2 regions of the Sinomonas flava genome follow, and region 2 is predicted to be linked to the other one. Evidence: predicted binding sites of a transcription regulator. Region 2 holds the regulator's gene; the other holds the start of a gene.

Region 1 (15,472 bases), on a different contig from region 2:
CGCCTCGGCCCCGACCGACTCTGCGCACGTTCGGCGCGCCGCTCGCCCTGGCCCGCAGGGCCCGCAGATACCCTTCCAAGCGCTGGCCCGAGGACCCGCAGGTGCAGGAGTTCACGGCTGCGGTGGCGGCACTCGACGCTGAGAGCCTCGAAGCAATGTCCTGGCTGGGGCTCCTGCATCGCGTCGACCGGTGCAACGACGCAATGGTCTCGATCGGGCTCCTCCGCGCCGCCTATCTCCCCGGCGCACTGCTGCCCGTGCTTCCCCTGCGGGTGGTTCTCGCCCTGCTTTGGCAGGGACGGCTCGCCTCGCCGCTCGTTGCCGGAGGCCGGACGAGCACGCGGGCTGGCAACGATGCCCTGGAGGAACTCGCGGCCGAGGTCCGCGCAGACCCCGCACTCCTCGACGCCGCTGCCGAACTCGATGCCCATGCGTTCCTCGATGCCGTCCGGACTCGGCCCGAGTTCGCCCGCTTCAATGACCATCTGACGGCGTTCCTCGTCGAATACGGGCACAGGGAGTCGGTGAGCGTGGTCGTCGCGACGGCTCCGTCGTGGCGCGACGACCCCGTGCCGGTCGTTGCCATCATCCAGTCGCTTTCCGCGGCATCCCGGCCGGATCAACGCGAGACCCCAGGGGACGAGGCGCTCCGCCGTCTCCTCGCCCACCCGCTCCTCCGGCGGCTTGGGCCGGCCCGCGCCGCTGTCCGCGAGCTCGTCGAGGCGTCGCGGCGCGGCTTCGCCTTTCGCGAGGATTCGCATGCCCTCGCCACCAAGGTCATGCGGCCGCTGCGTGCCACGTTCATGGAGCTCGGCCGACGACTCGTCGCGGCCGGGGCCATCGACGCGCCGGAGGACGTCTTCCACCTGCGCCTCGAGGAACTGCGGGCGCTGCGGCCGCCCGAGGTGATGGACGACGTCGAGCGTTCGCGGGTGCGCGACCTCGCCGCTCGCCGCGCGGCGATAAGGCGTGAGTATGCGGGGGTGCCGATGCTGGACCTCGTAGCCGCGCTGCCGCCTGCGGCCGATGACGGAGCCGCGCTGGTGGTGGGGACGCCCGCGAGCGGGGGAGTTGCGGAGGGCCTCGTGCGAGTGATCCGGGGACCCGAGGAGTTCGGCAGGCTGCGCGCCGGGGACGTCCTGGTGTGCCCGAACACCAATCCGTCCTGGACGCCGCTGTTCGCCCGGGCGGCGGCGGTGGTTGTGGACACGGGCGGCCTCGGTTCGCACGCGGCGATTGTCGCCCGTGAGTATGGCGTGCCTGCGGTCATGGGGACGCGAACAGGAACGTCGGTGCTCCGCGACGGGCAGCGCGTCCGGGTGGACGGCAGCCGCGGCCGCGTCGACTCGGCCTGACCCCTGACACGTCTGAAGGTCACCTCCTGTTGGCCAAAGTCCAGACAATGGCCTTCAGGAGGTGACCTTCAGATGAGGAACCCCAGGAGGTGACCCCCAGGAGGTGACCTTCAGGAGGTGACCCTCAGAGTCAGGCGGCGGGGGCCGCCTCGGCGACGTCCGCGCGGACGGTGAGCCGGTCGCCGTCGTGCGTCCGATCGTCGTGAGGGCCCTCCCCAGTCTCACCGGCACCCGAGACGCCCACGGCGACCCGGCCGCCCTCGGCGACCTCGCCGGCCACGAGCAGGTCCGCGACGCGGTCCTCGAGCTCGCGCTGGATCACCCGGCGCAGCGGGCGGGCACCGAACTCGGGCTCGTAGCCGCGCTCCGCGATCCAGTCCACCGCGGCGTCGTCCACGGCCAGGGCGATGCCCTGCGCCGCGAGCCGCGCCTCGGTGCTGCGGAGCTGGAGCCGCACGATCTCGTGCAGCTGCTCGCGGGTGAGCTTGCGGAACAGCACGATCTCGTCGATGCGGTTGAGGAACTCCGGCCGCATCGTCTCGCGCAGGCGGCCCATGATCCTCGCGCGCAGCTCGGTCTCGGACGGACCGCCCTCGGCGCCGCCGGCCGCGAAGCCGAGTGAGGCGCCACGGGTCGCGAGGAACTCGGAGCCGAGGTTGCTCGTCATGATCACCACGGTGTTGCGGAAGTCCACGGTGCGGCCCTGGCCGTCGGTGAGCCTGCCGTCGTCGAGCACCTGCAGGAGCAGGTTGAATACGTCGGGGTGGGCCTTCTCGACCTCGTCCAGCAGCACCACGGAGTAGGGGCGCCGGCGCACGCGCTCGGTGAGCTGCCCGGCCTCCGAGTAGCCGACGTACCCGGGAGGGGCGCCGACCAGCCGCGAGACGGTGTGGCGCTCGCCGAACTCGCTCATGTCGAAGCGCGCCATCGCCGACTCATCACCGAACAGCGACGCCGCGAGGGCCTTCGCGAGCTCGGTCTTGCCCACGCCGGTGGGGCCGAGGAAGAGGAAGCTGCCGACCGGGCGCCCGGCGTCGCCGAGGCCCGTGCGGTTGCGGCGCACGGCCTTCGCGATCGCGGTGACCGCGTCCTCCTGCCCGACGACGCGCCCGTGGAGCTCGTCCTCGAGGCGCGCGAGCCGTTCGCGCTCGCCCTCGGTGACCCGTGCCGCCGGGATTCCGGTGGCACGCGCCACGACGGCGGCGATGTCCTCCTCGCGCACGACGGCGTCGCGCGCCTGGGTGCCGACCCCTTCCGCGGCATCGGCGATCCTGACGGCTACCGCCTCGATCGCGTCGCGCAGCCGGGAGGCCTCCTCGTAGTCCTCGCGGGCGACGGCGGCGGCCTTCTCCTGCTCGAGCTTCGTGGCCTCGGCGTTCAGGGCCTCGACGTCCACGGCCCGGGGGCCGCGCGCGAGGCTCAGGCGGGCACCGGCCTGGTCGATGAGGTCGATGGCCTTGTCCGGCAGGTACCTGTCGGTGATGTAGCGGTGGGAGAGCTCGACCGCGGCGCGGATCGCCTCGTCCGAGTACGCCACATCGTGGTGCTCCGCGTAGCGGGGGGCGAGGCCGGCCAGGATCGCGACGGCGTCCTCCACACTCGGCTCGCCGACCGTCACGGGCTGGAACCGGCGCTCAAGGGCGGGGTCCTTCTCGATGCGGCGGTACTCGTCGAGCGTGGTGGCGCCCACGAGATGCAGCTCGCCGCGGGCGAGGCGGGGCTTGAGGATGTTCCCCGCGTCCATGCCGCCCTCTCCACCGCCTCCGGCGCCGACGACGGTGTGGAGCTCGTCGATGAACGCGATGACGTCCCCGTCCTCGGCGAGCTCGTCCAGGGTCTTGGTGATGCGCTCCTCGAAGTCGCCGCGGTAGCGGGTGCCCGCCACCATGGCGGGCAGGTCGAGGGAGACCACGCGCTTGCCGGACAGCTGCGCGGGCACCTCCCCGGACGCGATGGCTTGGGCCAGGCCCTCGACGATCGCCGTCTTGCCGACGCCGGCCTCGCCGATGAGCACGGGGTTGTTCTTGGTGCGGCGGGCGAGGATCTCGATGGCCTGCTCGATCTCCTCGGCGCGGCCGATCACCGGATCGAGCCTGCCCTCGCGGGCGAGCTCGGTGAGGTCCGTGCCGAACTGGCCGAGCATGGTGTCCTTCCCGCTGGGTGCGCCGCTGCCTGCGGTGCGCCTCGGGGCGCGGGGCGACGCCTCGCCGTCGTGCGCGGGATCCGCCGGGGCGGACTCGCCCTCCTGCAGGGACTGGGGCGTGACGCCGGCGGCCGCGAGGATCTGGCCAGCGGGCGCGTCCGTGCCCAGCACGAGCGCGAGGAACACGTGCTCGGGGTCGATGTAGGTGGACCCGAGGGAGCGCGCGACCTTGTACGCGTCAAGGAAGACATGCTGCGCGGCGGCGGTGAGCGTGGGGGCGGCGGCGGGGTCCGTGTCGGAGCCCTCGGCGGGTTCGGGCAGCCGCTGTTCGACGGCCTCCACGATCCCTGCGGGGTCCACGCCCGCGCGCCGGACCATGTCGGAGACCGCCTCAGTCTCCGCGAGGATGCGGAGCAGGTGCAGGGCGTCCACCTCGCGGTGTCCGTGGTCCTTCGCGTAGCGGCCGGCGACGTTGAGCACCCTTTGGGTCCCGCGGCTCACGAGCCGCGTCATGTCGATGGGGCGCCCCACTCGGCGCGCTCCCTGACCCTGGAGGTACCGGGCAAGGAACTCGTCGAAGGAGCCGTTGCCGGCTGCGGGGCCGAAGAACAGTGGCATTCGTAATCCTCCGAAGGATAGATACAGAGTTGAGTGACTTACGCTCAAGTTCAACGTCTGTGCTACCCAGTTATTCCCCGGGGGTACCCGGGATCTGCGTCACACGGCTAGGTTGGAGGCCATGACGACCATCGCTGAGAACATCGTCGACACCCTCGCCGCCAACGGAGTCAGCCGCGTCTACGGCCTCCCCGGGGACTCCCTCAACGGGTTCACCGACGCGCTCCGCGGAACTCCGAGCATCCAGTGGGTCCACGTGCGCCACGAGGAAGCCGCCGCCTTCGCCGCGGCCGCGGAGGCGGCGCTCACCGGGGAGGTGGCAGTCTGCGCCGGCTCCGCAGGCCCCGGGAACCTCCACCTCATCAACGGGCTCTACGACGCGAACCGCTCCCGCGTCCCGGTCCTGGCGATCGCCGCCCACATCCCCAGCACCGAGATCGGCTCGAACTACTTCCAGGAGACCCATCCCACGGAGGTCTTCCGCGAGTGCAGCGTCTACGCCGAGCAGGTCACGGACCCGGCCCAGATGCCGCGGATCCTCGAGATCGCCCTGCGCACTGCAGTCGAGAAGCGCGGCGTCGCCGTCGTGGTCCTCTCCGGGGACATCGCGCTCGCCCAGGTCGCGTCGGACCGGATCGCCGTGGTGCGCCGGGCCGAGCCGAGGATCGTGCCGAGCGGGCGCGAGCTGCGGGAGGCCGCGGATATCCTCAACGCGGCCGGCAAGGTCACGATCCTCGCAGGCGCGGGCGTCGAGGGAGCCCACGACGAGGTGGTCGCGCTCGCCGACGCGCTCGGGGCGCCGATCGTGCACGCGTTCCGCGGGAAGGAGTTCATCGAGTACGACAACCCGTTCGACGTCGGCATGACCGGCCTGCTCGGGTTCAGCTCCGGCTACCGCGCCATGGAGTCCTGCGACGCGCTCCTCATGCTCGGCACCGACTTCCCCTACCAGCAGTTCTACCCGGAGCGGGCGAAGATCATCCAGGTGGACATCCGCGGCGACCAGCTGGGTCGGCGCACCCGCCTCGACCTCGGGCTCGTCGGCGACGTCAAGCACACCGCGTCCGCCCTGCTGCCGCTGTTGAGCCGGAAGAAGCGGCGCACCCACCTCGAGTCGACCCTCAAGCACTACGCCAAGACCCGGTCCCGGCTCGACGACCTCGCCACCCCTACGAAGAAGGGGCAGCCGCTCCACCCGCAGCACATCACCCGCGTCCTCGACCAGCTCGCCGACGACGACGTGGTCTTCACGGCGGACGTCGGCACCCCGGTGATCTGGGCGGCGCGCTACCTTACCATGAACGGGCGACGGCGCCTGGTCGGCTCGTTCACGCACGGCTCCATGGCGAACGCACTGCCGCACGCGATGGGCGCGCAGGCCGCCTTCCCGGGCCGGCAGGTCGTGGCGCTCGCCGGGGACGGCGGCCTCTCGATGCTCATGGGCGAGCTCATCACGCTCGTGCAGAACCGGCTGCCGGTGAAGCTGGTCGTGTTCAACAACGGCTCGCTGAACTTCATCGAGCTCGAGATGAAGTCGGCGGGCTTCGTGAACTTCGGCACCGGGCTGGACAATCCGAATTTCGCCGCAGTGGCGGAGGCCCTGGGCATCAAGGGGGTGCGGGTCAACGAGTCCTCGGAGCTCGAGCGCGGCCTCAAGGAGGCGCTCGCGCACGACGGCCCCGCCCTCGTGGACGTCGTGACGGCCCGGCAGGAGCTCGCCATGCCGCCGGCGATCACCGCGCAGCAGGCCAGCGGCTTCACACTCTACGCCCTCAGGACCGTCCTCTCCGGCCGCGGCGACGAGGTGCTCGACCTGGCGAAGACCAACTGGCGCCAGCTCTTCTAGGAGCCACCTTCTGGGGGTCACCTTCTGGGGGTCACGTCCTGGCGGCGGAATACTCACCCGGGGACGGGGGTTGCTTAAGGTTGCAACTTCAATCTTTAGGAGCCCTCATGAAGATCGCCGTCTACGGAGCCACCGGCATGGTGGGAAGCCAGATCGTCGCCGAAGCCGTCCGCCGGGGGCACGAGGTGACCGCCATCAGCCGCAAGGGGGCCCCGGTGGAGGGTGCCGCCGTCGTGCGTGCCGCGGACCTGGCCGACGTCGAGACGTACAGCGAGGTGGCCCACGCGCACGACGCCGTCGTGCTGGCCACGGTGCCCGACCGCACCGGCGGTTCCCGCCAGCCCTACATCGACGCCCACCGCGCGATCGCAGCGGTGCCCACGGCGGCGCGGCTCTACATGGTGGGCGGCTTCGGCGGACTCAAGACCCCCGACGGCACGCCGATCAAGGACACCCCCGGATTCCCGGCCGAGTACAAGGGGGAGTCGGACGCCGTGTATGTCGCCTACGAGGCCCTGCGCGACGCCGGCGCCGACCTGACCGTTCAGGCCCCGGCCGCGGTCATCGCCCCGGGTGAGCGCACGGGGGAGTATGTCACGGCCGTCGACGTCCCGGCCGCCGGCGAGAGGATCTCCTCGCAGGACTACGCCGTCGCCGCGCTCGACGAGCTCGAGCAGCCGCAGTTCCGGGGAACGTTCTTCACTGCCTCGAACTGATCTCTGCGCCGCCGAACGTCTGAGGGTCACCTCCTGGGAGTCACATCACGTGACCCTCAGGAGGTGACCCTCAGACGTCTGTGCGGGCGGGTGCCTGCTGCCGGACCTCAGTTCTGCGAGGCGAGCCAGAGGTCGGGGCCGAAGACCTCGTAGTGGATCTTCGTGGCAGGGATGCCCTTGGCGATGGCCTGGGAGCGGACCTTCTGCATGAAGGGCAGCGGGCCGCAGAGGTAGACGTTCGCGTTCTCGGGGAGGTCCACGTCGGCGAGGTTCATGAAGCCCTCGTGCGTCTCGGCGCCCGCGGCACCTGCGCCCACTGCGGCGAGTTCGGGCTTCTCGAGCCACACCTTCAGGCTCGCGCCGTCGATCTTCTGGACGTCGCCGAGCATCTGGTCGGACAGGGCCCACGTGTCGAGGCTGCGGTCGGCGTGCAGGGCGAGGACCTCGCGGCCCGAGCCGTTGGTGGCCAGGGCCCGCAGGATGGAGGCGGCCGGGGTGCAGCCGATGCCGGCGGTCGCGAGGACGAGCGGGCCGTCGCCGTCGTCGAGCGTCACGTCGCCGTACGGGTTGGAGAGCTCGACGACGTCGCCCACCTGGAACTTCTCGTGCATGATCGGCGAGACCTCGCCGCCGTCGTTGAACTTGGTGGTGATGACGCGGCGCTCGGTGGACTCGGCGTCGGCCGACAGCGTGTACTGGCGGGCCTGCAGGAGGCCGTCCGCGACCGGGATGCGGACCGAGACGAACTGGCCGGGCTCGCCCGGGGTCACGGGGGTGTCGTCGGCGGGCTCGAACACGAACGTCATCGTCGTGGGGCTCGCGGGCGTCTTCTCCACGATCTTCCAGGGCATCCACATCTTGTCATTGGCCTGCTTGGCGTAGAGCCCCTTCTCGATCTTGATGAGGGCGTCCGCCATGAGCCAGTACACCTCGGTCCAGGCCGCAGCGACCTCGGGCGTGACGGCCTCGCCGAGGTCCTCGACGATGGCCTCGAAGAGGTACTTGTAGACGATCTGGTACTGGTCCTCGGTGATGCCGAGGGACGTGTGCTTGTGGGCGATGCGGCTCAGGACCGCCTCGGGGAGGGTGCCGGGGTTGGTCACAAGGTGGCTCGCGAAGGCCGCGATGGCGCCGGCGAGGGCCTGGCGCTGGGTGCCGTTGGCCTGGTTGGCGCGGGAGAAGGTCCCGTTGAGGAGCTCGGGATGCGCGGCGAACATCTTCTGGTAGAACAGAGGCGTGATCTCGCCGATCCGGCTCCCCACGAGGGGGAGGGTGGCTTCGATGACGGGGCGCGCGGTATCCGAGAGCATTGCGACTCCTCAAGCATGGGGCTGGTCCCCGACCGGGGAACTTGGCTTATTCCGCATCTGTGATGCTGAATTACCTACAGTCTTCTACTGAGCGTAGAAAATGGCAATTTGAAAAGCTGTGACGCTCGTCACGGAACGTCACGTGCCGTGGGGGCTTCGCCGTCGGCAGGGGCCGGGCGGCTCAGGCGGGCGGGCGCAGCCCGATCCGCACGAGCACCGGGCCCATCTGCCGCTCGTGCGGGAGCGAGCTCACCACGACGCTGTCGAGCTCGCGGTAGAAGGCCTCACGGGCGCGCCGGAGGGCGCCGCGCAGCCCGCACTGGATGCTCAGGGGGCAGTCCCCGTTGGGGGTCTCGCACTCGGCCAGGTCCTCACGTGTGTCCAGGGCGCGCAGGACGCCGCCGACCGTCGCCTTCCGCCCCGCCTCGCTCAGCTGGACGCCGCCGGAGCGGCCGCGCGTGGCCTCGACGTACCCGAGCTCGCGGAGCCTGAGCACGGCCTTGCTCACGTGGTTGTAGGGCGTGCCGACGCCGTCAGCGATGGTCCGCGTGGCCAGCGGGACGCCGGTGTCATTGGCAGCCAGCAGCATCAGGGCGCGCAGACTCACATCCTCGAAGGCCGTCATGCGCATGGCGAGTATTCTACGCCCGCCGGGGCCGGTGCTCCTTGGGGCCCCTGCGGGTTAGGCGGTGAAGACCGCGGCCTCGTGCCCATCCGCTTCGAGGGCTCCGAAGACGTAGCCCTCGGCCGTGAGCTCGTAGGGCACGACGGCGGCCATCACCCCGCCGCCTGCGTGCTCGGCCGCGCCGTGGATGCCGTCGGAGCCGCGCTCCGGCAGGTGCACGTCGGACGCGAAGGCGACCGCGGTGTATCCCTCGCGGCCCTGCCGCAGCAGCTCGAGGACGTCCTCCATCATCGCCTCGGTGTCGAACTCCCCGTCGGGACCCGGCTCCGGCGGCGTGACCATCACGAGCCGCAGCTCGCCGTCGTGCGCGAGCGTGACGCCGAACGGCAGGAAGCCGCCATTCTGCTCGAGGTGCTCCTGGGCCATGCCGAGCGCGGTGCCGAGGACCTGGCGGAGCTCGGCCTGCTGGTCGGCCAGCGGCTTCTCCCCGGGCACCGTCACGCCCGGACGATCGCGAGGACGGTGTCGCGCAGCTGCTCGAGGGTCTCGCGGTCCTTTGCCTCGCCGTTGAAGCGCAGGAACGGCTCCGTGTTCGAGGGGCGGAGGTTGAACCACCAGGTGCCGTCCGCGGCGGAGAAGGTGGTGCCGTCGAGCTCGTCGACCGCCACGTCGTCGCCCTCGTACTCCTCGCGGACCCGGGCCACGGCGGCGGCCTTGTCCTCGATCTCCGAGTTGATCTCGCCGGAGGCCACGTACGGTTCGTACTCGGCGGCGAGCTGGGACAGGGGCTCGTCCTGCCCGCCGAGGGCCGCGAGGACGTGCATCGCGGCGAGCATGCCGGTGTCGGCGTTCCAGAAGTCGCGGAAGTAGTAGTGCGCCGAGTGCTCGCCGCCGAACACCGCGCCCTCCTCGGCCATCACGGCCTTGATGAAGGAGTGGCCCACGCGCGTGCGCACCGGGCGGCCGCCGTCGTGCTGGACGAGCTCGGGCACCGCGCGGGAGGTGATGAGGTTGTGGATGATGACCGGCTCGGACTCGCCCGCCGCCTTGGCCCGTGCGATCTCGCGGCGTGCCACGAGCGCCGTGATGGCCGACGGCGAGACAGGCTCGCCCTTCTCGTCGATGACGAAGCAGCGGTCCGCGTCGCCGTCGAACGCGAGGCCGATGTCCGCCCCATGCCGCACGACCGCGGCCTGAAGGTCGCGCAGGTTCTCCGGCTCGAGCGGGTTGGCCGGGTGGTTCGGGAAGGTGCCGTCGAGCTCGAAGTAGAGCGGGACGATCTCCAGGGGCAGGCCCGGCAGGAGCTGGTCGCCGAGCACCGCCGGGGTCGTGAGGCCGGCCATGCCGTTGCCCGCGTCCACGACCACCTTCAGTGGGCGGATGCCGTTGAGGTCGACGAGGCTGCGCAGGTACTCCGCGTAGTCCCGCAGGACGTCCCGGACGGCGATCTGCCCGGGCTCGTCCACGGCGGGGATCGCGTCCGCGGCGAGGTACGCCTCGGCAGCCGCCTGGATGTCCTTCAGCCCGGTCTCCGAGGAGACCGGCTGCGCGCCGGGCTTGGCCATCTTGATCCCGTTGTACTGCGCGGGGTTGTGGCTCGCGGTGAAGGTGGCGCCGGCGGCATTGAGTGCGCCGCAGGCGTAGTACAGCTCGTCGGTCGAGATCAGGTCCAGCGTCTCGACCCTGCCGCCCCGGGCTGCCGCGCCGCGGGCGAACGCGGCGATGAAGTCCGGCGACGACGGGCGCATATCCCCGCCCACCAGCACCGTCTGCCCGGCCAGGCCCAGCACGTCCACGAACGCCGCGCCGACGGCCTCGACGATGCGGGCATCGATGGTCTCGCCCACGATCCCGCGCACGTCGTACGCCTTGAAGGACGCGGACAGGTCGGTCAGGGGCGCGGCGCTTGTCGAGTCAGGGGCGGCGTTCACGTTGCTGGTCACGGGCTCGATTCTACTGGGGGGCGCCGACACCGTAGCCGGACCTTGAGCCGCGCGCACGCCGCGCCTAGGTTGAGCCCATGGACTGGACCCTCGAAGTTGTCATCCTGCCCGTGGCCGACATCGACCGCTCGGTCGAGTTCTACCGCGACAAGGTCGGCTTCCACCTCGACCACGACACGAAGAACGAGCACATGCACGTCGTCCAGTTCACGCCCGAAGGCTCCGGCTGCTCGATCGTGTTCGGCGACCTGCCGCCCCAGCGCGCCATGGAGCCGGGTTCGCTCAAGGGCCTCCAACTCGTCGTCGCGGACGCCGAAGCTGCCCGCGCGGAGCTGACGGGCCGTGGCGTTGAATGCTCGGAGCTCATGGTCTTCTCGCCCGACGACGGCGGCACGTTCTTCGGCTTTGACGACCCCGACGGCAACTCGTGGGCGGTACAGCAGATCCGCGCCCGCGCCGAGAAGCCGCTCATCCCGCTCGAGCACCGGGGGCGGTTCGGCGCCGACTGAGACGCGCCGCCCCCGGCCGCAGGCCCCGGAATGGTCGGCTGTCTGCGGGTCGCGGCATCGTGCACCCGCGGTTGGCCGACAATCGCGGCCAGGCCGGGACGCACGACGGCGCGCGGCCCGCCTGAGCGGGGGACGCGCCGTCGTGCGTGGACTCGCCAGCCAGGCTTGGGGCTCAGTAGGCCTTGACGCGCTGCTCGACGATGAGGTGGACGAGGGCGAACGTCTTGTCCTCGTCGATCGCGCGGAGCGCGGCCTCGAGGGCTGCCGGGACGTCGGCGTCCTTCTCGACCCGGACGCCGAATCCGCCGAACGCCTGCGCCATGAGCGCGAAGTCCGGGTTCTTCAGCTGGGTGCCGGAGACGCGGTGCGGGTAGTGGCGCTCCTGGTGCGAGCGGATCGTGCCGTACTCCTGGTTGTCCATGACGATCACCAGCGGCGTCGCGCCGTACTGCGCCGCGGTGGCGAGCTCCTGGCCGTTCATGAGGAACTCGCCGTCGCCGGCGATCGTCACCACGCGCCGGCCCGGGTGGGCCAGGGAGGCGGCGACGGCGGAGGGGATGGAGTAGCCCATGGAGCCGTTGCGGGCCGAGATCATCGAGGCGTACTTCTGGGTGGGGAAGTAGCGGTGGGCCCAGTTGGTGTGCTCGCCGGCGCCGAGGGTGATCATGGCGTCCTCGGGCAGGGACGCGCAGAGGTTCGCCATGAGGGTGTCCATCCGGGCCTGGCCGTCGGTGGGCGTAGCGGGGGGCAGGGCGGCGAACTTCTCCTGCTCGCCGCGCATGCGCTCGGTCCAGGCCTTCCACTGCTCGCGCGCGGGGAGGTTCATCAGGACGAGGTCGCGCACGAACGAGTCCGGCTTGGCGACGATCTGGTGCGAGACCGGGCCGGAGCGCCCGCGCAGGGACGGGTCGATCGTGACGAGGAAGTTCTTCTTCGCCCAGTCCTGGCGGACCAGGAAACCGTCGGTGATGACGTCCCCGGGCACGGTGCCGACGAAGACCAGCAGGTCCGTCTCCTCGAGCAGGTTGTAGGTCGGCTTCGGGCGGCCGTAGCCGATCGGGCCCACGTAGGAGGGGGAGTCGAAGGGGATGGTGCCCTCGCAGCGCCACTCGGCCGCGGCCGGGATGCTGTGGTCCTCGAGCCAGTTGGTCAGCGCGGTGGCGCCCTCCTGGGTCCAGTCGTTGCCGCCGACGACGAACAGCGGCTTCTCCGCCTCGGACAGGGCCGCCTTGAGCGCCTTCCAGTCGCTGACGGTCATGCCGCCCTCGGCCACGGGGATCACGGGGTGGATCTCCGCGTCGATCTCCTGCTGGATGATGTCCTCCGGCAGGCCCACGACGACGGGGCCCGGGCGCCCGCTCATCGCGGCGAACATCGCCTCGGCGACGATCTCGGAGGCGCGCTCGGCATGGTCGAGCACCATGACGCGCTTGGCGCCGGTGTCGAACCAGGACTTGATGTCGAACTCCTGGAACGCCTCGCGGTCGCGGTGCGCGAACGGGATCAGCCCGACGAACAGCACCATCGGGGTCGAGTCCTGCCACGCGGTGTGCAGGCCCACGTGCGCGTTCGCCGCTCCGGGCCCGCGCGTGACCATGGCCACGCCGGGGAGCTGGTTCATCTTCCCGTCGGCCTCGGCCATGTAGGCCGCGCCGCCCTCGTGGCGGCACACGACCGTCTCGATCGAGGCGTTGTGGAGGCCATCGAGCACGTCCAGGAACGACTCGCCGGGAACCACGTACGTCCGCTTCACACCGTGGGCGGCGAGCGAATCGACGATCACATGGCCCGCGGACTTCCGCTCGGGCTGCTTCGGCTGGGACTGCTTCTGCTCGGGGGACTGGCCTGCCTGCTCCGGCAGGGTGGCATCAGAAAGGGGCGGCACCGTCGCCGTCATGACACGTTCCTTCTCGTTGGCACTGAGATGCCACTACGGTATCGGGACGGGAACTCTCAGGTCACCGTGAAGTGTCGGAGGTCACGGCCATACTGGAAGACATGGTCCCGAGCCCGCAGCAAGCAGCCCATTCAGCGGAAAATATGACACAACGTGACGAGGCGGACGGCCCGGGGGACGGTCTCCGCGACCGGGCCCTCAGGGTCCTGCGCACCCTCGTGGGGCGGGACGACGCCGACTTCCACCCCGGCCAGTTCGAAGCCATCGAGGCCCTCGTCGCCAAGGGGCGGCGCACCCTCGTGGTCCAGCGCACCGGCTGGGGCAAGTCCGCCGTGTACTTCGTGGCTTCCCTGCTCCTGCGCGCGCAGGGCGCCGGGCCCACACTCCTCGTCTCGCCCCTCCTCGCGCTCATGAGGGACCAGGTCGCGGCCGCCGCACGCGCCGGCGTGCGGGCCGTGGCGATCAACTCGGCGAACCGGCTCGAATGGGACGAGGTGCACGCCGCGCTCGAGGCGGACGCGGCCGACGTCGTCCTCATCTCCCCGGAGCGGCTCACGAACCCGGGATTCCGCGAGCAGCACCTGCCCGAGCTGCTCGCCCGCACCGGCCTGCTCGTGGTGGACGAGGCGCACTGCATCTCGGACTGGGGCCACGACTTCCGGCCCGACTACCGCCGGATCGCCTCGCTCATCGACGAGCTCCCGGCGTCAGTCCCCGTCCTCGCGACGACGGCGACCGCCAACGCGCGCGTGGTCCGGGACATTGAGGAGCAGCTCGGAACGGACGTCCTCACGCTGAGGGGGGCGCTCGGGCGGGAGTCGCTGCGCCTCGGCGTCCTGGCGCTGCCCGACGCCGGGCACCGCCTCGCGTGGCTGCTCGCCCACCTCGAGGGGTTGCCCGGGAGCGGGATCATCTACACGCTCACGGTCTCCGCGGCGGAGGACACGGCCCGGATCCTCGCCGAGGCCGGCCACCGCGTGCTGGCCTACACGGGCAAGACCGACACTGCGGAGCGCGAGCAGGCCGAGCAGCTCCTCAAGGACAACCAGGTCAAGGCACTCGTCGCGACCAGCGCCCTCGGAATGGGGTTCGACAAGCCGGACCTCGGCTTCGTCGTGCACCTGGGCGCGCCGTCGAGCCCGGTCGCCTACTACCAGCAGGTGGGACGTGCCGGGCGCGGCACCGCCAACGCTGACGTGCTCCTCCTGCCCGGCCCTGAGGACCGCGACATCTGGCGCTACTTCGCGACGGCGTCCATGCCCGACGAGGGCAGGGCCAACGCGGTCACCGCGGCGCTCTCGGAAGCCGGCCGACCCCTCTCGACCGTGGCGCTCGAGTCCCTCGTTGAGCTGCGCCGAACCCAGCTCGAGCTGCTCCTGAAGGTCCTCGCCGTGGACGGAGCCGTGGAGCGGGTTGGCGGCGGCTGGCAGGCCACCGGCGTCCCGTGGCAGTACGACGGCGAGCGGTACGCGCGCATCGCGGAGGCCCGTGTCGCCGAGCAGGACTCGATGGTGGTGTACGAGGAGACTGCCGGGTGCCGGATGGAGTACATCACGAGCGTGCTCGACGACGAGACGGCAGCCCCGTGCGGGCGCTGCGACAACTGCGCCGGCCGCTGGTTCCCGGACGACGTCGACCCGTCGCTGCTCGAGCGCGCCGGTGCCAAGCTGCGGCACGCGGGCGTCCCCATCGAGCCCCGGGCCCAGTGGCCCAGCGGAATGGAGAAGCTCGGGGTGCGGGTCAAGGGCAGGATCTCCGCGGAGGAGCAGCTCGCCGAGGGCCGGGCCCTCGCCCGCCTCACCGACCTCGGATATGGGGGACCGCTCCGCGAGCTGTTCGCCTCCGGCGCCCCGGACACGGAGGTTCCCCCGGCGCTCGCGCGCGCGTGTGTCGAGCTCCTCGCCGCATGGGCCCAGGGCGACTCGTCGACGGGCCCGTGGAGCGGCGCCGGGCGACCGGCCGCCGTCGTGAGCGTCCCCTCAGCGACGCGTCCGCGGCTGGTGGACTCGCTCGCGCGCGGCATCGCCCAGGTGGGGCGGCTCCCGTACCTCGGATCGCTTGAGCGCACCGATGCCGCTCGGCCCGGGCAGGGCGGCGGCAACAGCGCATTCCGGCTCGCCGGGGTCTGGGAGGCGTTCGACGTCGGCCCCCACCTCCGCGAGGCACTCGCGGGGGTCGCGGGGCAACCGGTGCTGCTCGTCGACGACCTGGTGGACAGCCGGTGGACCGCGACAGTGGCCGGAAGGCTGCTGCGACGGGAGGGAGCGGGGGCGGTCCTGCCGCTCGCACTGGCCCAGGCCGGGTAGGGCGAGGAGGCGGGCGACGGGGACATCAACCGACATACTTCGTGTCGCAGATCACACAATGATCACGAAATGGTCTCATTTCGATAGGCTGGCTGCGACCGATCGCCAGCCACAGGAGGGAATGGCCCAGATCGTGAGCCGCAAGGCCCCGCCGATTGTCCGCCGCCTGGCGTTGTGTGCCGCCGTTCTCGGTGCCCTCCTGCT
Region 2 (15,472 bases):
CTCGCCTCCCTCGCCTGCGCCCTGAGCCCCACGCTGGGGGCGCTCACGGCCTTCCGCGCGGTCCAAGGCTTCGGCGGGGCCATGATGGTCCCCGTCGGGACGCTCGTGGTGCTGCGCGGCACGCCCAAGGACGAGCTGCTCAAGGCCACCGCGTTCCTCGTCTGGCCGGGTCTCCTGGCCCCGGTCCTCGCGCCGCTGGTCGGCGGCGCCCTGACGCAGTACCTCTCCTGGCACTGGATCTTCCTCGTCAACCTCCCCCTCGGCGCTGCCGCGCTGGTGGCCGCCCTGCGCCTCGTCCCGCGGGGCGGCGGCGATCCCTCCCGCAGGCTCGACTGGCCCGGCCTCGCGTTGACGACGGCGGGCGTCGCGGCCGTCGTCGTCGGCCTCGAGCTGCTCGGGCACGCGGGCGAGCTGCTCTGGGGCGGCGCCGCGCTCGCGGCGGGCATCGCGGCGCTGGCCGCGGCCGTCGCGTGGATGCGGCGCGCCGAGTCGCCCCTGTTCGACTTCTCCGTCCTCGGGGTGCGCACCTTCAGGGCCACGCAGACCGGCGGCTTCGTCTACCGGCTCACGATCTCCTCGGTCCCGTTCATGCTCCCGCTCATGCTGCAGGACGGGTTCGGGTGGGACCCGGTCCGGGCCGGCTTCATGGTCGCGGCCGTGTTCGTCGGGAACATCGGGATCAAGCCGGCCACGACGTCGCTCATCCGCCGCCTCGGCTTCAAGCCCGTGCTGGTCGGGGCGGCGGCAGCGTCGGCAGTGACGTTCGCCCTGTGCGCCCTCGCCACCCCCGAGTGGCCCGACGCCCTCCTGTTCGCGGTCCTCGTGGCCTCGGGGGTGTTCCGCTCCATCGGCTTCTCGGCCTACATGACCGTCCAGTACGCCGACGTGGCGCCGGATCGGATGCCCAGCGCCAACGCCATCTCGAACACCCTGGTCCAGCTCGCCCACGCGCTCGGGGTCGCGGTCGGCGCGCTGCTGATCCGCTTCGCCGCGCAGGCGATGGGCGACGGCGCCGGGGCGTCTGCCGCTGACCCCGCCGCGCCGTACCGGGTCGCCTTCGCCGCGATCGCCGCGATCATGCTGCTGTCGGTGGCGGACAGCGCGTTCCTCCCGCGCCACGCCGGGACCGAGGTGAGCGGGCGGCGGTAGCCGCGCGGCGCCGTCGTGCGCGGGCGCTACGGCCCGTACGCCCACCGCGAACTTGAGTCTGGTCGACTCAACTTCATTTGACACGAGAGGCCGCCCGCGTAGACTTGAGTGCAGATCGCTCAACTTGATCCAGGCTGGGCGAGTGCAGTCCGATCAGCATCAGCAGGAGGAACCTATGTCCCGTGCAGTAGGCATCGACCTCGGCACCACCAACTCCGTCGTGTCCGTCCTCGAGGGCGGTGAGCCAACGGTCATCGCCAACGCCGAGGGCGGCCGCACCACGCCGTCCGTCGTCGCGTTCTCCAAGACGGGCGAGGTCCTCGTCGGCGAGATCGCCAAGCGCCAGGCCGTCAACAACATCGACCGCACCATCGCCTCGGTCAAGCGCCACATGGGCACCGACTGGTCGATCAACATCGACGACAAGAAGTACACGCCGCAGGAGATCTCCGCGCGCATCCTCATGAAGCTCAAGAACGACGCCGAGTCGTACCTGGGCGAGAAGGTCACGGACGCGGTCATCACCGTCCCGGCCTACTTCAACGACGCCGAGCGCCAGGCCACCAAGGAGGCCGGCGAGATCGCGGGCATGAACGTCCTGCGCATCATCAACGAGCCCACCGCGGCCGCGCTCGCGTACGGCCTCGACAAGGGCAAGGAGGACGAGCTCATCCTCGTCTTCGACCTCGGCGGCGGAACCTTCGACGTCTCCCTCCTCGAGGTCGGCAAGGACGAGGACGACTTCTCGACCATCCAGGTCCGCGCGACCGCCGGCGACAACCGCCTCGGCGGCGACGACTGGGACCAGCGTGTCGTCGAGTACCTCCTCGGCCAGCTCAAGGTCAAGGGCATCGACCTCTCCAAGGACAAGATTGCCCTCCAGCGCCTCCGCGAGGCCGCCGAGCAGGCCAAGAAGGAGCTCTCGTCCTCGACGAGCACCAACATCTCGCTCCAGTACCTCTCCGTCACCCCCGACGGCCCGGTCCACCTCGACGAGTCCCTCTCCCGCGCGAAGTTCCAGGACCTCACCAAGGACCTGCTCGAGCGCACCAAGAAGCCGTTCCACGACGTGATCTCCGAGGCCGGCATCAAGGTCTCCGACATCGACCACGTGGTCCTCGTCGGCGGCTCCACCCGCATGCCCGCCGTCTCCGAGCTCGTCAAGGAGCTCACGGGCGGCAAGGAGCCGAACAAGGGCGTCAACCCGGACGAGGTCGTGGCCGTCGGCGCTGCCCTGCAGGCCGGCGTCCTCAAGGGCGAGCGCAAGGACGTCCTCCTCATCGACGTCACCCCGCTCTCCCTCGGCATCGAGACCAAGGGCGGCGTGATGACCAAGCTCATCGAGCGCAACACGGCCATCCCGACCAAGCGCTCCGAGACCTTCACGACCGCGGACGACAACCAGCCTTCCGTGTCCATCCAGGTCTTCCAGGGCGAGCGCGAGTTCACCCGCGACAACAAGCCGCTGGGCACCTTCGAGCTCACGGGCATCGCCCCCGCCCCGCGCGGCGTCCCCCAGATCGAGGTCACCTTCGACATCGACGCCAACGGCATCGTGCACGTGTCCGCCAAGGACAAGGGCACGGGCAAGGAGCAGTCGATGACCATCTCGGGCGGCACCGCGCTGTCCAAGGACGACATCGAGCGCATGGTCGCCGACGCCGAGGCCCACGCCGCCGAGGACAAGAAGCGCCGCGAGGCTGCCGACACGCGCAACTCCGCCGAGCAGCTCGCGTACTCCGTGGACAAGCTCATCGCGGACAACTCGGACAAGCTGCCCGAGGAGGTCAAGACGGAGGTCAAGGCCGACGTCGACTCCCTCAAGAAGGCGCTCGAGGGCACGGACGACGACGCTGTGAAGACCGCGTTCGAGAAGCTCCAGCAGTCCCAGACCAAGCTCGGCGAGGCCATCTACTCGCAGGCCCAGTCCGGCGCGGCGGCGGGCGACGGCGCGCAGGCCGGAACGCACGACGCCGGCAGCAAGGCGGGCGCCGACGAGGACATCGTCGACGCCGAGATCGTGGACGAGGACGAGAAGAAGTAGCCATGGCCCCCCACGGAAACCAGAACGAGCACGAGCACGCGCGCGACTCCGAGGGGACCGGCGAGCGTCCTGAGCCGGTCATCCGGGACAACCGGAAGGTGGACCCGGTGACCGGCCAGGCGCGGCACCCTGAGCAGGACGGCGCCGCGGAGCGCCCCGACCACGAGGACATTCGTCCTGTGGACGAGGCCCACGACTCCGGCGACGCGCTGGCCCAGGCGGAGCAGATCCTCAGCGAGGCAGCGGCCGGCGAGGAGGTCGCCGCGCACGACGCCGTCATCGCCGAGCTGCGCAACGACCTGCTCCGGCTCCAGGCGGAGTACGTCAACTACCGGCGCCGCGTGGACCGCGACCGGGCAGTGGCGGGCGAGGTCGCCGTCATGGGCGTCCTCAACTCCCTCCTGCCGGTCCTGGACGACATCGACGCCGCACGCGCCCACGGCGACCTGACCGACGGGCCGTTCGCCTCCATCGCGGCGAAGCTCGAGTCGGTGCTCGCAAGCCAGGGCCTCGAGCGCATCGACGCCGCCGGCGTGGAGTTCGACCCGAACGTCCACGAGGCGCTCATCCAGCAGCCGGGCGAGGGCATCGACGTCGACACGGTCCAGCAGGTGCTCCGCACCGGCTACCGCACCAAGGCGCGGGTCCTCCGGGCGGCCCAGGTGATCGTGGCGACGCCGCAGGGCTGAGCCGCGGGTCTGACCCGCCCCCGTTTCGGGTACAGGTGATGCGCGTCCACGCCCTTTCGGGTACGCGGGCCATCCGGTCCGCGTACCCGAAAGGGCGGTTCGCGGAGTCATCTGTACCCGAAACCGTAGGAAACTTGAAGCACTACTCGAACTAAGGAGCGAACTTGGCCAGTCAGGACTGGGTGGACAAGGACTTCTACGCCATTCTGGGCGTGCCCAAGGACGCCTCCGCGGCGGACATCAAGAAGGCCTACCGCAAGCTCGCTCGGAAGTACCACCCGGACACCAACGCCGGGGACCTCGAGGCCGAGAAGAAGTTCAAGGACATCACCGAGGCGCACCACGTCCTCTCCGATCCGGAGGAGCGCCAGCAGTACGACGCCATCCGGGCGATGGGCGGTGCGCGGTTCGCGCCGGGGGGCGCCGGCGGGGCCGGGGCAGCGGGGTTCGAGGACCTCTTCGGCGGCCTCTTCGGAGGCGGCACCGGGCGGCACTCGCGCGGCTTCTCGACCGGCAACATCCCGCCCGAATTCGCTGACCTGTTCGGCGGCGGCTTCGGCGGGGGAGGGGGCTTCCAGGCCCCGCCCCAGCGCGGAGCGGACCGACAGGCGACGACGACGATCTCCTTCGCCGGATCCATCCGCGGCACCACCATCGGCCTGCGCGAGCCCAGCGGCGAGGTCATCGACGTCCGGATCCCCGCAGGCATCCGAGACGGGCAGAAGGTCCGCGTCCGCGGCAAGGGCGGCCCGGGTTCCGGCGGTGCCGGGGACCTCATGGTGACCGTCCACGTCACGCCCCACCCCTTCTTCGCCCGCGAGGGCGACAACCTCCGCATCCACGTCCCCGTCACGTTCGACGAGGCCGTCCTGGGTGCCCAGATCGACGTGCCCACCGTCGACGGCCGGACCGTGAAGATGAAGGTCCCCGCCGGGACCAGCTCCGGGCGGACGCTGCGCCTCAAGGGCAAGGGCGTCAAGACCTCCAAGGGCGCGGGCGACCTGCTGGTGACCATCGACGTCGTCGTGCCCCAGAACCTCTCGAAGGAAGCCGAGGAGGCCGTGCGGGCCTTCGCCGAGGCGACCGCCAAGAACGGCCAGTCCGACCCGCGCGCCCACCTTGCGGAGAAAGCGAGGCTCTAGGCCATGGCCATCGACCCGTACGCGCCGATCTTCGTGATCTCCGTGGCGGCGGAGCTGGCCGAGATGCACCCCCAGACCCTCCGGCAGTACGACCGTCTGGGGCTCGTCTCGCCGTCGCGGCAGCCGGGCCGCCAGCGCCGGTACTCCCAGCGCGACGTCGAGATGCTCCGCGAGGTGCAGCGCCTGTCCAAGGACGGCGTGTCCCTCGAGGGGATCAAGCGCATCCTCGAGCTCGAGAACCAGGTCGCCGCGCTCCAGTCGCGAGTCGCCGAACTCCAAGCCGATCTCGCAGACGCCCAGCGCCGCGGCCCCGACCCGCGGCGGGTCTTCGCCGCGGGCATCGCGGGCGACGTGGTCACCCTGGCCCGCGGGCAGCGCCCGCAGCCGCCGTCCCAGGCGATCGTCCTGTGGCGGCCGCACCACAAGTAGTCCTCGCCCAAGGTTCGCCCAACGTTCACCCGCAGATCCCGTTCCGGTGCGGTCCCGGCGCAGCGCGCCGTCGTACGTTCGAGGCGTGAGTGACCGTCAGAGCGAGGAGCCCCGCATGACCGCCAGCCAGCATCCCGTCGTCCTCCCGGCCGAGGCCATCGAGGCCGGAGACGAAGCCGTCGTGGACGCCAACGTCGACGTCGTCAATGCCATGTACGAGGAGCTGCTCGACGAGCGGGAGATCGCTCCCAACGCTCTGCGCAGCTACTATGTCGACTTCTACCTGACCCAGCTGCTCGACGGCGGCTTTGCCCAGTACATCTTCAGTTCGGGCGACCGCCGCGGGGTCGACGCCCTGGTCCGGGAGGGCCTGCACGAGATGGGGGCCGCCCGGCACGCCGAGCTCTTCGACGCGTTCACGGCCGCCTTCGAGGCCCTCTCGGAGGATGACGCCGAGGCCTACCTGGACGGCGACGACGACGCCTCCGACGCCGTGCGGTCCCTCGAGGAGCTCGACGACCGGTTCGAGAAGGTCCTCGAGGACGAGGACATCGTGGCGCTCAATGCCGCGTGGCTGAGGGGTCAGGAAGGCCTCCTCCTCCTGGACGACGACGCGATCGAGGACGAGATCGCCCGCCGGGTGGGCCTCATCGAGGACCTCGAGGAGCGCCGCGCGGCGGCCCAGGACGACCTGGAGGACCTCCCCGACTTCGAGATCGTGATCCGCGAGCTGTGCGACGTGGCGGGCCACGAGCTGGTGGCCATCACGATGGGGGACCCGAACTACCTCCACCACGGCATCAAGACCCTCGCCTGGCGCTTCACCACCGACCAAGGCGAGTACGCGATGGTCGAGGAGGACGACGAGGCATTCATGATTGACCTGGCCGACGGGAAGATCCTCGCCGCCGTCGAGTTCGAGGAGCTCGACGACGATGACGACTGGGACCTCGGCGAGGACAGCGTCCAGCCCCTCGACGGGGGCGCCGGCGCAGGGCGCGAGGAGCAGCCGACGCGCTGAGGCGCCGGAGGAATGTCTGACCCCTGTGATTGGCTGTCCCTGTTGGCAGCAGCCCGAGGGGGACGACATGGCGGGGGTCAGGACAACGGACGACGGCGCGTGGCTGGCCGGGTACCTCTGCTCGCCTGACCGCGGCGTCCCGACAGTCGTGGTTTCAGTGCACCGGGACAAGCCGGGCGGACACATCGACGCGGAGTTGATCGCCCGAGAGGTTGACGGACTGGCCGAGGTGATCCGGATTGTCAGCGGCCCCGCCACCCGCGCGCTGACCGGGGCGCTGCCTCCCGGACGCGAGGTATACGGCAACGCAGTCCGCGCGTATTCGCTCTCGCTCGACTGGCTCGACGACATGTACCGGAGCCCGCTGCACCTGTCGCAGGGTCCGCAGCAGGCAGCACGCGCCGCCCGTGACGTTGTGCATGATGTCGTCAGCATGGCGCCCGCTCCGAAGGGGGCAGTCGCCCCGACGAGAACGGCCCCGGTGATGGCCCGCGGCGTCGTGCTGGGCTTCGCTGCCGAGGGGCACCGTGCCGTCGTTGCGATGGAGAACGGATCGCGGGCCACGATCTCCCAAGAAGCGGCCGTTCCCGGCGTGAGGCTCGACTGGATCCTCCGCGTTGGTCAGCGCCTCGAAGGGCTCCTCGAGGCGGACCGCCACACTCTCGACATCTCTGGCCTCCGGCAGGAACCCCGGCTCACCGAGTGCTACCAGCCGGGGGAGCAAGCGCTCGCCCTCGTCGTCGAGGTCAGGCCCGAGAAGGCGCGGCTGCGTCTCTGGCCCGGCAAGGAGTGGACTGTCGGCCTCGACGCCGTGACGTCCAATCCCCTCGACGGCATGGGCATGCTCCTGAACGAGGGCGACGTCGTCGTCACCCGCTTCTCTCGGGTGAGCGGAGCTGTTCGTCTGTCCGTCATCGATGCTGACGAGGAGGAGCCGGTCGTCGCCGCGCCGGCTCTCATCCTCGGAGGACCGCCCTGGCTCGAGCGCGACCGTGCCCTCGGCGGCAAAGAGAGCGGAACAGCCGCCTCGCCAGCCCCAGAGGGCCAGGCAGCGCCGACGAACGGCCTCGGCACGGCTCTCCGGACGACCCAGCTGGCTCTCGAGGCGGCACGCCGCGAAGTGGCCGTCCTCAGGGACCAAAGCGGCCGCGTGGACGGTGGCACCGCGCTCGCTCCCACACGCGCACTGGAGGGCGAGGTGGAACTCCTGAGGAAGCGGCTCGCCTCCCGGGAGGCCACGCTCGAGCAGATGACGGCCACGGTGGACAAGCTGAGCGAGGACCTTGCGAGGCGGCGAGTCGAGGCGGGCAGACAACGGAAGTCCGCGCGCGCTCGGGAACAGCAGCTTCGAGACCACGACTCGCGCAGGCACTTCGTCGCTCCGGAGGCCTGGCTGCTCCACGAGGTCTACGAGGCGTGGGTCCGCGTCGTTCCCCCACACGACAAGGCGCGATGGCCTCTGCCCGAGGCGCGGTCCTACGTCGTCGGGCCCCGCTTTGCGGCGTCGCTCGACCACGAACGGGTGGCCGCCCGACTGCCGAAGGCGTTCGACATCTGCGTCCGCGTCCTCGTCGGTGCCTCCGAACTGCTCGCTGGCCTCGACGTCCATCCCTTCCGGAGCGGCGCAGGCCCCGAGGACCGGCAGAAGGTACGGAAGGATGGCGCAACACTCTGGCGGGCTTCGGTCCAGAAGAACACCCCCGCGGCGCTGCGGCTGCACTTCTGGAGACTGCCGGACGGCCGGATCGAGCTGGACAGCGTGCACCCGCACGATCAGGACCTGTGAGGCACTGGCGTGCGGGTGCGTCGTTCCGTTGCGGCTAACCCGCGTACTGCGGGCAGGCCTCGTTCGAGCAGCCCTTGTCGCGGGGAACCCAGTTGTCGCCGTCCTGCTGCCACACGATATGGCGGTGCTGCCCGCACAGCTCGCAGGCGGGTGCAACGAAGCTGTGCTTCTCTTCTTCCGTGTACGTGCGGAAGCCACTCATGGTTGGTTCCTCCTAGTACCGTCCGGGGGACCCCAGCCTACTCCCGGACCCGGCACGCGGCCAGCACCCGGTGGCCCTCCCGCCCCAGCCCTGCTACTTCAGCGCCGACGTGATCATCGTCCCGTCGGCCCCCACCACGTACCAGACGCCCGCCACGGCCTGGCCGTTGACCTGCCCGGGCCCGGTGTCCTTCTGGTAGTAGTAGATCGGCATGCCGTTCAGGGTCACCTGGTTCTTGCCGTCAGGCGTCTTGATGCTGCCGACCGTCGCGGTGATGCCATCGAGCTTCGGCGACTCGGACGAGATGACCGGCGGCCAGAGCGCGATGCAGCCGCCCGTGCACGCGCTCACCGTCGCGCCCTTGCTGTCCCGCGTGTAGTAGTAGACCGTCATGCCCTTCTCGTCGACGATGATCTTCTGCCCGCCCACGGTGGTGGTCTTGAGCTCGGCCCCGCCGCCGGCCTGGGCCGATGCCGAGCCGGACGACCCGGACGACGACGATCCGCCCGAACCGTAGGCGTCGCCTCCGCCGGCCGCCGAGCTCGAGGCCGCCGAGCTCGACGCGCCCGAGGAGGACGCCGGGGACGACGAACCGGAGGAACTCCCGCCGCTCCCGCCGCCACAGCCGGCAAGGGCCAGCGAGGACGCCGCGCTGAACGCTGCCAGGACCAGTGCTGCTCGCTTGTTCATGGTTCCGCCTCTCCTTCGAAGCGGCGCTCCGCCGCTGCCAGTCATACGTCGCCGGGCGGACAATGGTTCACATCCCGGTGGGATTCCGTCCTTTCTCAGGACCGGTTGAACCGATCCGGGGCCTGCGTCGTGTCAACCGGCGAGGAGGTCGCGATGCCCATGGACGAGGACGCCGTCGCGGCGCTGTACCGCGACCATGCGGCGGCGCTGCGCCGGTTCGCCCGGGGCGCCGTGGGCAGCGAGGAGGCGGAGGAGATCGTCCAGGAGGCCATCATCCGGGTGTGGCGGCACGCCCCGGACGGGACGCAGGGCCTGCGGCCGTACCTGTACAGGACAGTGCGGAACCTCATCGTCGACCAGCATCGGCTCGCCGGCCGCCGGCCCCGCACGGTGGCGCCGCTCGACGACGAGGGAGGCTTCGCCGCGGCCGGCGGGGAGCGCTTCGACGAGCTCCTCGACCGGGTGGTCATGGAGGAGGCGCTCGCGCGGCTCACCCCGGACCACCGGCAGGCCCTCGTCGCCGTGCACTACCGCCGCCTGAGCGTCGCGGAGGCGGCCCGCGCGCTCGGTGTCCCCGCGGGGACGGTCAAGTCCCGGTGCTTCTACGCGCTCAAGGCGCTCCGCGCCGCGCTCGACGAGATGGGGGTGGAGAGGTGAACCCCGGCCACGACGACCTGCGCATGTCCCTCGGGGCCTACGTCCTGGGCGCCCTCGAGCCCGGCGAGGCCCGGGACGTGGAGGCGCACCTCGCCGGGTGCCCGGCCTGCCGCGCCGAGCTCGCCTCGCTGGAGACCCTCCCCGCACTGCTCGACGCTGTTCCCGTGGACCGCGCCGAGGCACTCGCGCACGACGACGGCCGCGCACCCGAGCCGGCCGCCGCACCCGGTGCGCTGCTCGCCCGGGTGGCCCGGCGCCGTCGTGCGCGGACCCTCGCCTGGGGCGGTGCCCTCGCGGCCGCCGCGGCAGGCTTCTTCGCGGCGGGGGTCGCTCTCGGGCCCGTGGTCGGCAACGGACCTTGGCCTGCGGCGCAGCCCGGGCCGAGCGCGTCCGCGACCACGGCGCCGGCGGCGACCCTCACCCTCACGAGTGACGACGGCGCCCACGTGGACCTCGCACTGGTCCGGAAGGCCTGGGGGACCCAGCTGGACCTGACGTGCCGGGGCATGCCCGAGGCCGGCGCGTTCAGCGTGTGGGTCGTGGCGGCGGACGGCGCGTCCCAGCAGGCGGGCAGCTGGAGCTCCGCCGGATACCAAGGCCGAGCCGTGCTCACCGGGGCCACATCGTTCCAGCTCGCGTCCATCCGCACCATCGAGATCCGCGACGAGACGCAGCACACCGTGGCCAGCGCTGCCGTCAGCTGAGGCTCGCCGAAAGTCCTTCCCCACACCCCTTGACCGGCTGTGATCCCTCCCACTACCGTCTCTTATATATCAGTTGTATGAACAGTTCGGATGACCCGAAGGATCGCCCATGACTGCAACGCCGACCCTCACCCGCCCGGTCCCCGCCGCGGCCGCGCCCTCACCCGGCTCCGCCCACTCCGCCGTGCTCACGCTCGCGTGCCCGCAGCGCGCCGGGATCGTCCACGCCGTGTCCCGCTTCCTCGTCGAGCGAGGCTTCGACATCACCGAGCACCAGCAGCACCGCCGCGTGTCCTCGTGATGGTGTCCAAGCTCGACCATTGCCTCCACGACCTCATCTACCGGTGGAAGGCGGGGAACCTCGCGGCGGAGCTCGTCGCCGTCGTCTCCAACCACCCCGACCTCCGCCCCATGGCCGAGGCGGCGGGCCTGCCCTTCGTCCACATTCCCGTCACAGCCGGGACCAAGCCGCAGGCAGAGGCCGAGCTGCTGGAGGTCGTGGACGCCTACGGCGCGGACCTGGTGGTCCTCGCCCGCTACATGCAGGTCCTCTCCGACGGCCTCTGCCGGAAGCTCGCCGGACGGGCCATCAACATCCACCACTCGTTCCTGCCCGGCTTCAAGGGCGCCAAGCCCTACCACCAGGCGCACGCCCGCGGCGTCAAGCACGCCGAGAAGCGGGTGCTCCTCAGCGGACACCGCACCATCGTCTTCCCCTGATCGCGCCCACCTCCTCCGCTGCCACCTCCCGGACCTCCCCGAACCCCACGAAAGTAGCCACCATGCCTTCACCACGCGTTGTCATCATCGGAGCCGGCATCGTCGGCGCCAACCTCGCCGACGAGCTCACGTCGCGGGGCTGGACGGACATCACGGTCCTCGACAAGGGCCCGATCCCGATGACCGGCGGCTCGACCTCCCACGCGCCGGGCCTGGTCTTCCAGACCAACTCGTCCAAGACCATGACCGAGTTCGCCGCCTACACCGGGCGCAAGCTCGCGTCCCTCACGCGGCCGGGCTTCTCGGCCTTCAACCGGGTCGGCGGCCTTGAGATCGCCACGAGCGAGCGACGCCTGGCCGAGCTCAAGCGGCGCCACGGCTGGGCCACCGCGTGGGGCGTCGAGGCCCGGCTCGTGGACCCCGCCGAGGCCAAGGCCCTCCACCCGCTCATCGACGAGAGCATCGTCCTCGGCGGCCTGCACCTGCCCGGCGACGGGCTCGCCTCGTCGCTGCTCGCCGTCGAACTCCTGCGCGAACGGGCCCAGGAGCGCGGCGCGAAGTTCGTCGGCGGCGTGGAGGTCACCGGCGTCGAGCGGTCGGGCGGCCGGGTCACGGGCGTGAGGACGGGGGACGACGTGGTCCCCGCCGACATCGTGATCTCCGCCGCAGGCTTCTGGGGACCCGCACTCGGGGAGCTCGTCGGCATGCGCGTCCCGCTCGTGCCCATGGCCCACCAGTACATCAGGACGACGCCGGTGCGCGAGCTCGCCGAGCACGCCGACGGCGTCGCGCTCGGCGGCAGCCACGTCCTCGGCACCGGCAACAGCGCGATGCTGCCGATCCTGCGCCACCAGGACGCCGGCCTGTACTTCCGCCAGCACGGCGAGTCCCTCGGCATCGGCTCCTACGACCACCGCCCGATCGCCGTCGGCTACGACGAGCTCCCGGCCGTGGACGGGAAGGAGATGGGCGAGCACGCGATGCCGTCCCGGCTCGAGTTCACCCCAGAGGACTTCGAGCGGGCGTTCAAGGCCACCAAGCAGCTCCTGCCCGGCGTCGAGGGCGCAGGGATCGCGGATGCCTTCAACGGGATCTTCTCCTTCACCCCGGACGGCGGCTCGCTCGTGGGCGAGTCCCCCGAGGTGCGCGGCTTCTTCATCGCCGAGGCCGTGTGGGTGACCCATTCGGCCGGCGTCGCGAAGGCCGTGGCCGAGCTCCTCGTCGACGGCCAGTCCAGCACGGACATCCACGAGCTCGACGTCGCGCGGTTCGAGGAGATCCAGCTGACGGACGAGTACGTCCTGGAGACCTCCAAGCAGAGCTTCGTCGAGGTCTACGACATCAAGCACCCGCTCGAGCCGCGCCAGTCGCCGCGCGGGCTGCGCGTCTCGCCGTTCCATGCGCGCCAGCGCGAGCTCGGCGGGTTCTTCCTCGAGGCCGCCGGGTGGGAGCGCCCCCAGTGGTACGAGGCCAACCGCGCGCTACTCGACACCCTCCCCGCCGAGTGGCAGGCCCCGGCCCGCGACGACTGGTCCGCCCAGTTCGACTCGCCCATCGCCGCCGCCGAGGCCCACGCCACGCGCACGAACGTGGCCATGTACGACATGACCGCGCTGAAGCGGCTCGAGGTCTTCGGCCCCGGCGCCCTCCGGCTCCTCCAGCGGCTCACCACCGGCCAGATCGACAAGAGCATCGGGTCGGTGACCTACACGCTCATGCTCACCGAGGCCGGCGGGATCCGCTCCGACCTGACCGTGGCCCGCATCTCCGCGGACCTGTTCCAGGTCGGCGCCAACGGCGGCCAGGACCTCGACTACCTCGCACGCGAGGCCGCGGACCAGACGGTCGCGTCCCCGGCCGAGTGGGTCCAGGTCCGCGACACGACTGGCGGCACGTGCTGCGTCGGCGTGTGGGGCCCGCGCGCCCGCGACCTCGTCCAGCCGCTCACCCCGGCGGACCTGACCAACAACGGCCTCAAGTACTTCCGCACCGTCTCGACGACGATCGCGGGCATCCCCGTCCGCATCATGCGCCTCTCCTACGTGGGCGAGCTCGGCTGGGAGATCTACACCTCCGCCGAGTACGGCCAGAAGCTCTGGGACGCCCTGTGGGGCGCCGGCGAGAGGCTCGGGGTCACCGCCGCAGGCCGCAGCGCCTTCAACAGCCTGCGCCTCGAGAAGGGCTACCGCTCGTGGGGCGGGGACATGACCACCGAGCACAGCGCGATCGAGGCGGGCCTCGAATTCGCCGTCCGCCCCGCCAAGGGCGACTTCGTCGGCAAGGCCGCCTTCGAGGCCGCGGTGGCTGCCGCCGCTGACGCGCCGCCGGCGCGGCGCCTCCGCTGCCTCACGGTCGACGACGGCGCGTCCATGGTCCTGGGCAAGGAGCCCGTCTACTTCGACGGCGCGCTCGCCGGCTACGTGACGAGTGCGGCGTTCGGCCACACGGTCCGCAAGCCGGTGGCCTACGCCTGGCTGCCGGGCGGGGTCGAGGTCGGGGACTCGGTGGAGATCGAGTACTTCGGCACCCGGATCGCCGCGACGGTCCAGGCCGAGCCGCTCGTCGACCCGGAGATGGCGAAGATCCGCGCCTGACCTCCACAGCCCCCGCGCGCCCCGTCGGATGCTTGTCCGGCGGGGCGCGTGCGATGAGGGGCCCGAAGCCCCTGGGAAGCCGCCGGGGACGCGCCGTCGTCCGCGACGCCCGCGTTCGACGCCGACGCGACGGCGCCGCCGCAGAACGGCGACCGCCGTGGACGGGCTAGAAGCCCCGGGCGGGGCGGCCTGAAACCGGCCTGACGCTGGCCGGTCTACAGGGCGGCGCGGACGAGGTCCTCGAAGTGCGTCACGTGCTCCTCCGCGAGCGCGGCCGCCCGGTCGGGGTCGCCGTCGATGATCGCCTTGAGCAGCCCGGCGTGCTCGTGCACGTTGCCCGTGATCGGGGCGAGGCCCGCCAGGACGAAGTTCCACATGCGCTGCGAGAGGCTGAAGTACTGGATGAGCGTGGCCTCGACGTACGAGTTGCGCATCGTGGCGTAGATGGCGTGGTGGATGCGCTCGTCGAGATCCATCGAGTCCTGGTTGGATCCTGCGCCGTCGTGGGAGAGCTCGTCGAGGCACGCGCGCAGGACTGCGCGGTCGGCGTCGGTCACGTGCTCAGCGGCCTTGCGCGCGGCGAAGGCCTCGAGCACCCGGCGCGCATCGGAGATGGCCCGGAGGTCCTTGATGTTCACCTCGGAGACGATGGTCCCGCGGCGTGGGTAGACCGTGAGCATTCGGTCCGACTCCAGCCGCTTGACCGCCTCGCGCATGGGGGTGCGGCCCACGCCGAGCTCGCGCATGAGCGCGTCTTCGTCAAGAGCGGACCCGGGGGCAAGGCGCATGTCGATGATGCGTTCGCGCAGCTCCACGTACGCATGCTCGGCCAGTGTGCGGCCTGCTGTGTTGGCAGTTCCCACACACTAGATATATCAGATGTATGGCTAGAGGCGCTCGGCCGTGAGGTCGAAGATCACGCGCCCCGCGCTCAGGGCCTTGTTCTCGAAGCTCGTCAGCACCCGGCCCTCGAACCGGGGCGCCCAGCCGCCCACCTCGTCGGACTCGCCCGTGGCCTCGCAGTCGACCCCGGAGGCCCACGCGGCGGTGAGCGGGCTCGCGGGACCCGAGCGCTCGCCGTCGTGCGCGTTGCGGAAGTCCGGCGAGGCGGCGACGACGTCGCGCATCTGCTGCGCGTAGGAGGACCAGTCGGTCGCGAGCCGCCACAGGCCGCCCGGGGCGAGGGCCCTTGCAGCGATCTCGGCGAAGGAGTCCTTCACCATGCGCCGCTTGTGGTGCTTGGCCTTGTGCCACGGGTCGGGGAAGAAGACCCAGAGCTCGGCAACGGAGCCCGCGGGGAGCATCGAGCCGAGGACCTCGGGCGCGTTCGCCTGGGCCACGCGCACATTTGTGAGGCCGCGCTGGGCGATGCGCAGGAGGGTGTTCGCCAGGCCGGGCCTGTAGACCTCGACAGCGAGGAAGTCCTTCTCCGGGTTGGCCTCGGCAGCGGCCACCACCGCCTCGCCCAACCCCGAGCCGATCTCGACGACGAGCGGCGCCTCGCGCCCGAACTCCGCCGCCGCGTCGAACACGTAGTCCGGGTGCACCGAGGTGTCCGCGACGTGCCGGGGGACGTCGATGACGAAGGCATCGGCGTGCTGGTCCCATGCCGCCTGCCGCCGGCCCTGCAGCCTGGTGCCGCGGC

What was found. Region 2 encodes HspR, which represses chaperone genes until heat shock. Its sites were predicted from a motif close to AAGTTGAGTCNNNNNGACTCAACTT; they were not measured.
Region 1: a site for HspR is predicted at 4,143-4,167, ahead of ABD298_RS16775 (ATP-dependent Clp protease ATP-binding subunit). Genes of this name have one in related genera too.

What each region holds. Positions count from the first base shown of each region.
Region 1 is NZ_BAAAQW010000012.1:79,752-95,223, reverse strand. It holds gene ABD298_RS16780 (PEP/pyruvate-binding domain-containing protein) at 1-1,355, shown strand, start outside; gene ABD298_RS16775 (ATP-dependent Clp protease ATP-binding subunit) at 1,486-4,116, opposite strand; gene poxB (ubiquinone-dependent pyruvate dehydrogenase) at 4,238-5,962, shown strand; gene ABD298_RS16765 (NAD(P)-dependent oxidoreductase) at 6,070-6,678, shown strand; gene ABD298_RS16760 (globin domain-containing protein) at 6,786-7,988, opposite strand; gene ABD298_RS16755 (RrF2 family transcriptional regulator) at 8,170-8,619, opposite strand; gene ABD298_RS16750 (hypothetical protein) at 8,671-9,114, opposite strand; gene ABD298_RS16745 (phosphomannomutase/phosphoglucomutase) at 9,111-10,556, opposite strand; gene ABD298_RS16740 (VOC family protein) at 10,634-11,065, shown strand; gene ABD298_RS16735 (thiamine pyrophosphate-dependent enzyme) at 11,238-12,962, opposite strand; gene ABD298_RS16730 (RecQ family ATP-dependent DNA helicase) at 13,106-15,268, shown strand; gene ABD298_RS16725 (hypothetical protein) at 15,390-15,472, shown strand, end outside.
Region 2 is NZ_BAAAQW010000004.1:20,072-35,543, reverse strand. It holds gene ABD298_RS07755 (MFS transporter) at 1-1,149, shown strand, start outside; gene dnaK (molecular chaperone DnaK) at 1,325-3,193, shown strand; gene ABD298_RS07745 (nucleotide exchange factor GrpE) at 3,196-3,882, shown strand; gene ABD298_RS07740 (DnaJ C-terminal domain-containing protein) at 4,047-5,024, shown strand; gene ABD298_RS07735 (heat shock protein transcriptional repressor HspR) at 5,028-5,453, shown strand; gene ABD298_RS07730 (DMP19 family protein) at 5,569-6,474, shown strand; gene ABD298_RS07725 (hypothetical protein) at 6,542-8,260, shown strand; gene ABD298_RS07720 (hypothetical protein) at 8,295-8,462, opposite strand; gene ABD298_RS07715 (COG4315 family predicted lipoprotein) at 8,556-9,152, opposite strand; gene ABD298_RS07710 (sigma-70 family RNA polymerase sigma factor) at 9,306-9,809, shown strand; gene ABD298_RS07705 (anti-sigma factor family protein) at 9,806-10,513, shown strand; partial or broken gene ABD298_RS18685 (formyltetrahydrofolate deformylase) at 10,623-11,179, shown strand; gene ABD298_RS07690 (GcvT family protein) at 11,296-13,827, shown strand; gene ABD298_RS07685 (GntR family transcriptional regulator) at 14,043-14,690, opposite strand; gene trmB (tRNA (guanosine(46)-N7)-methyltransferase TrmB) at 14,715-15,472, opposite strand, start outside.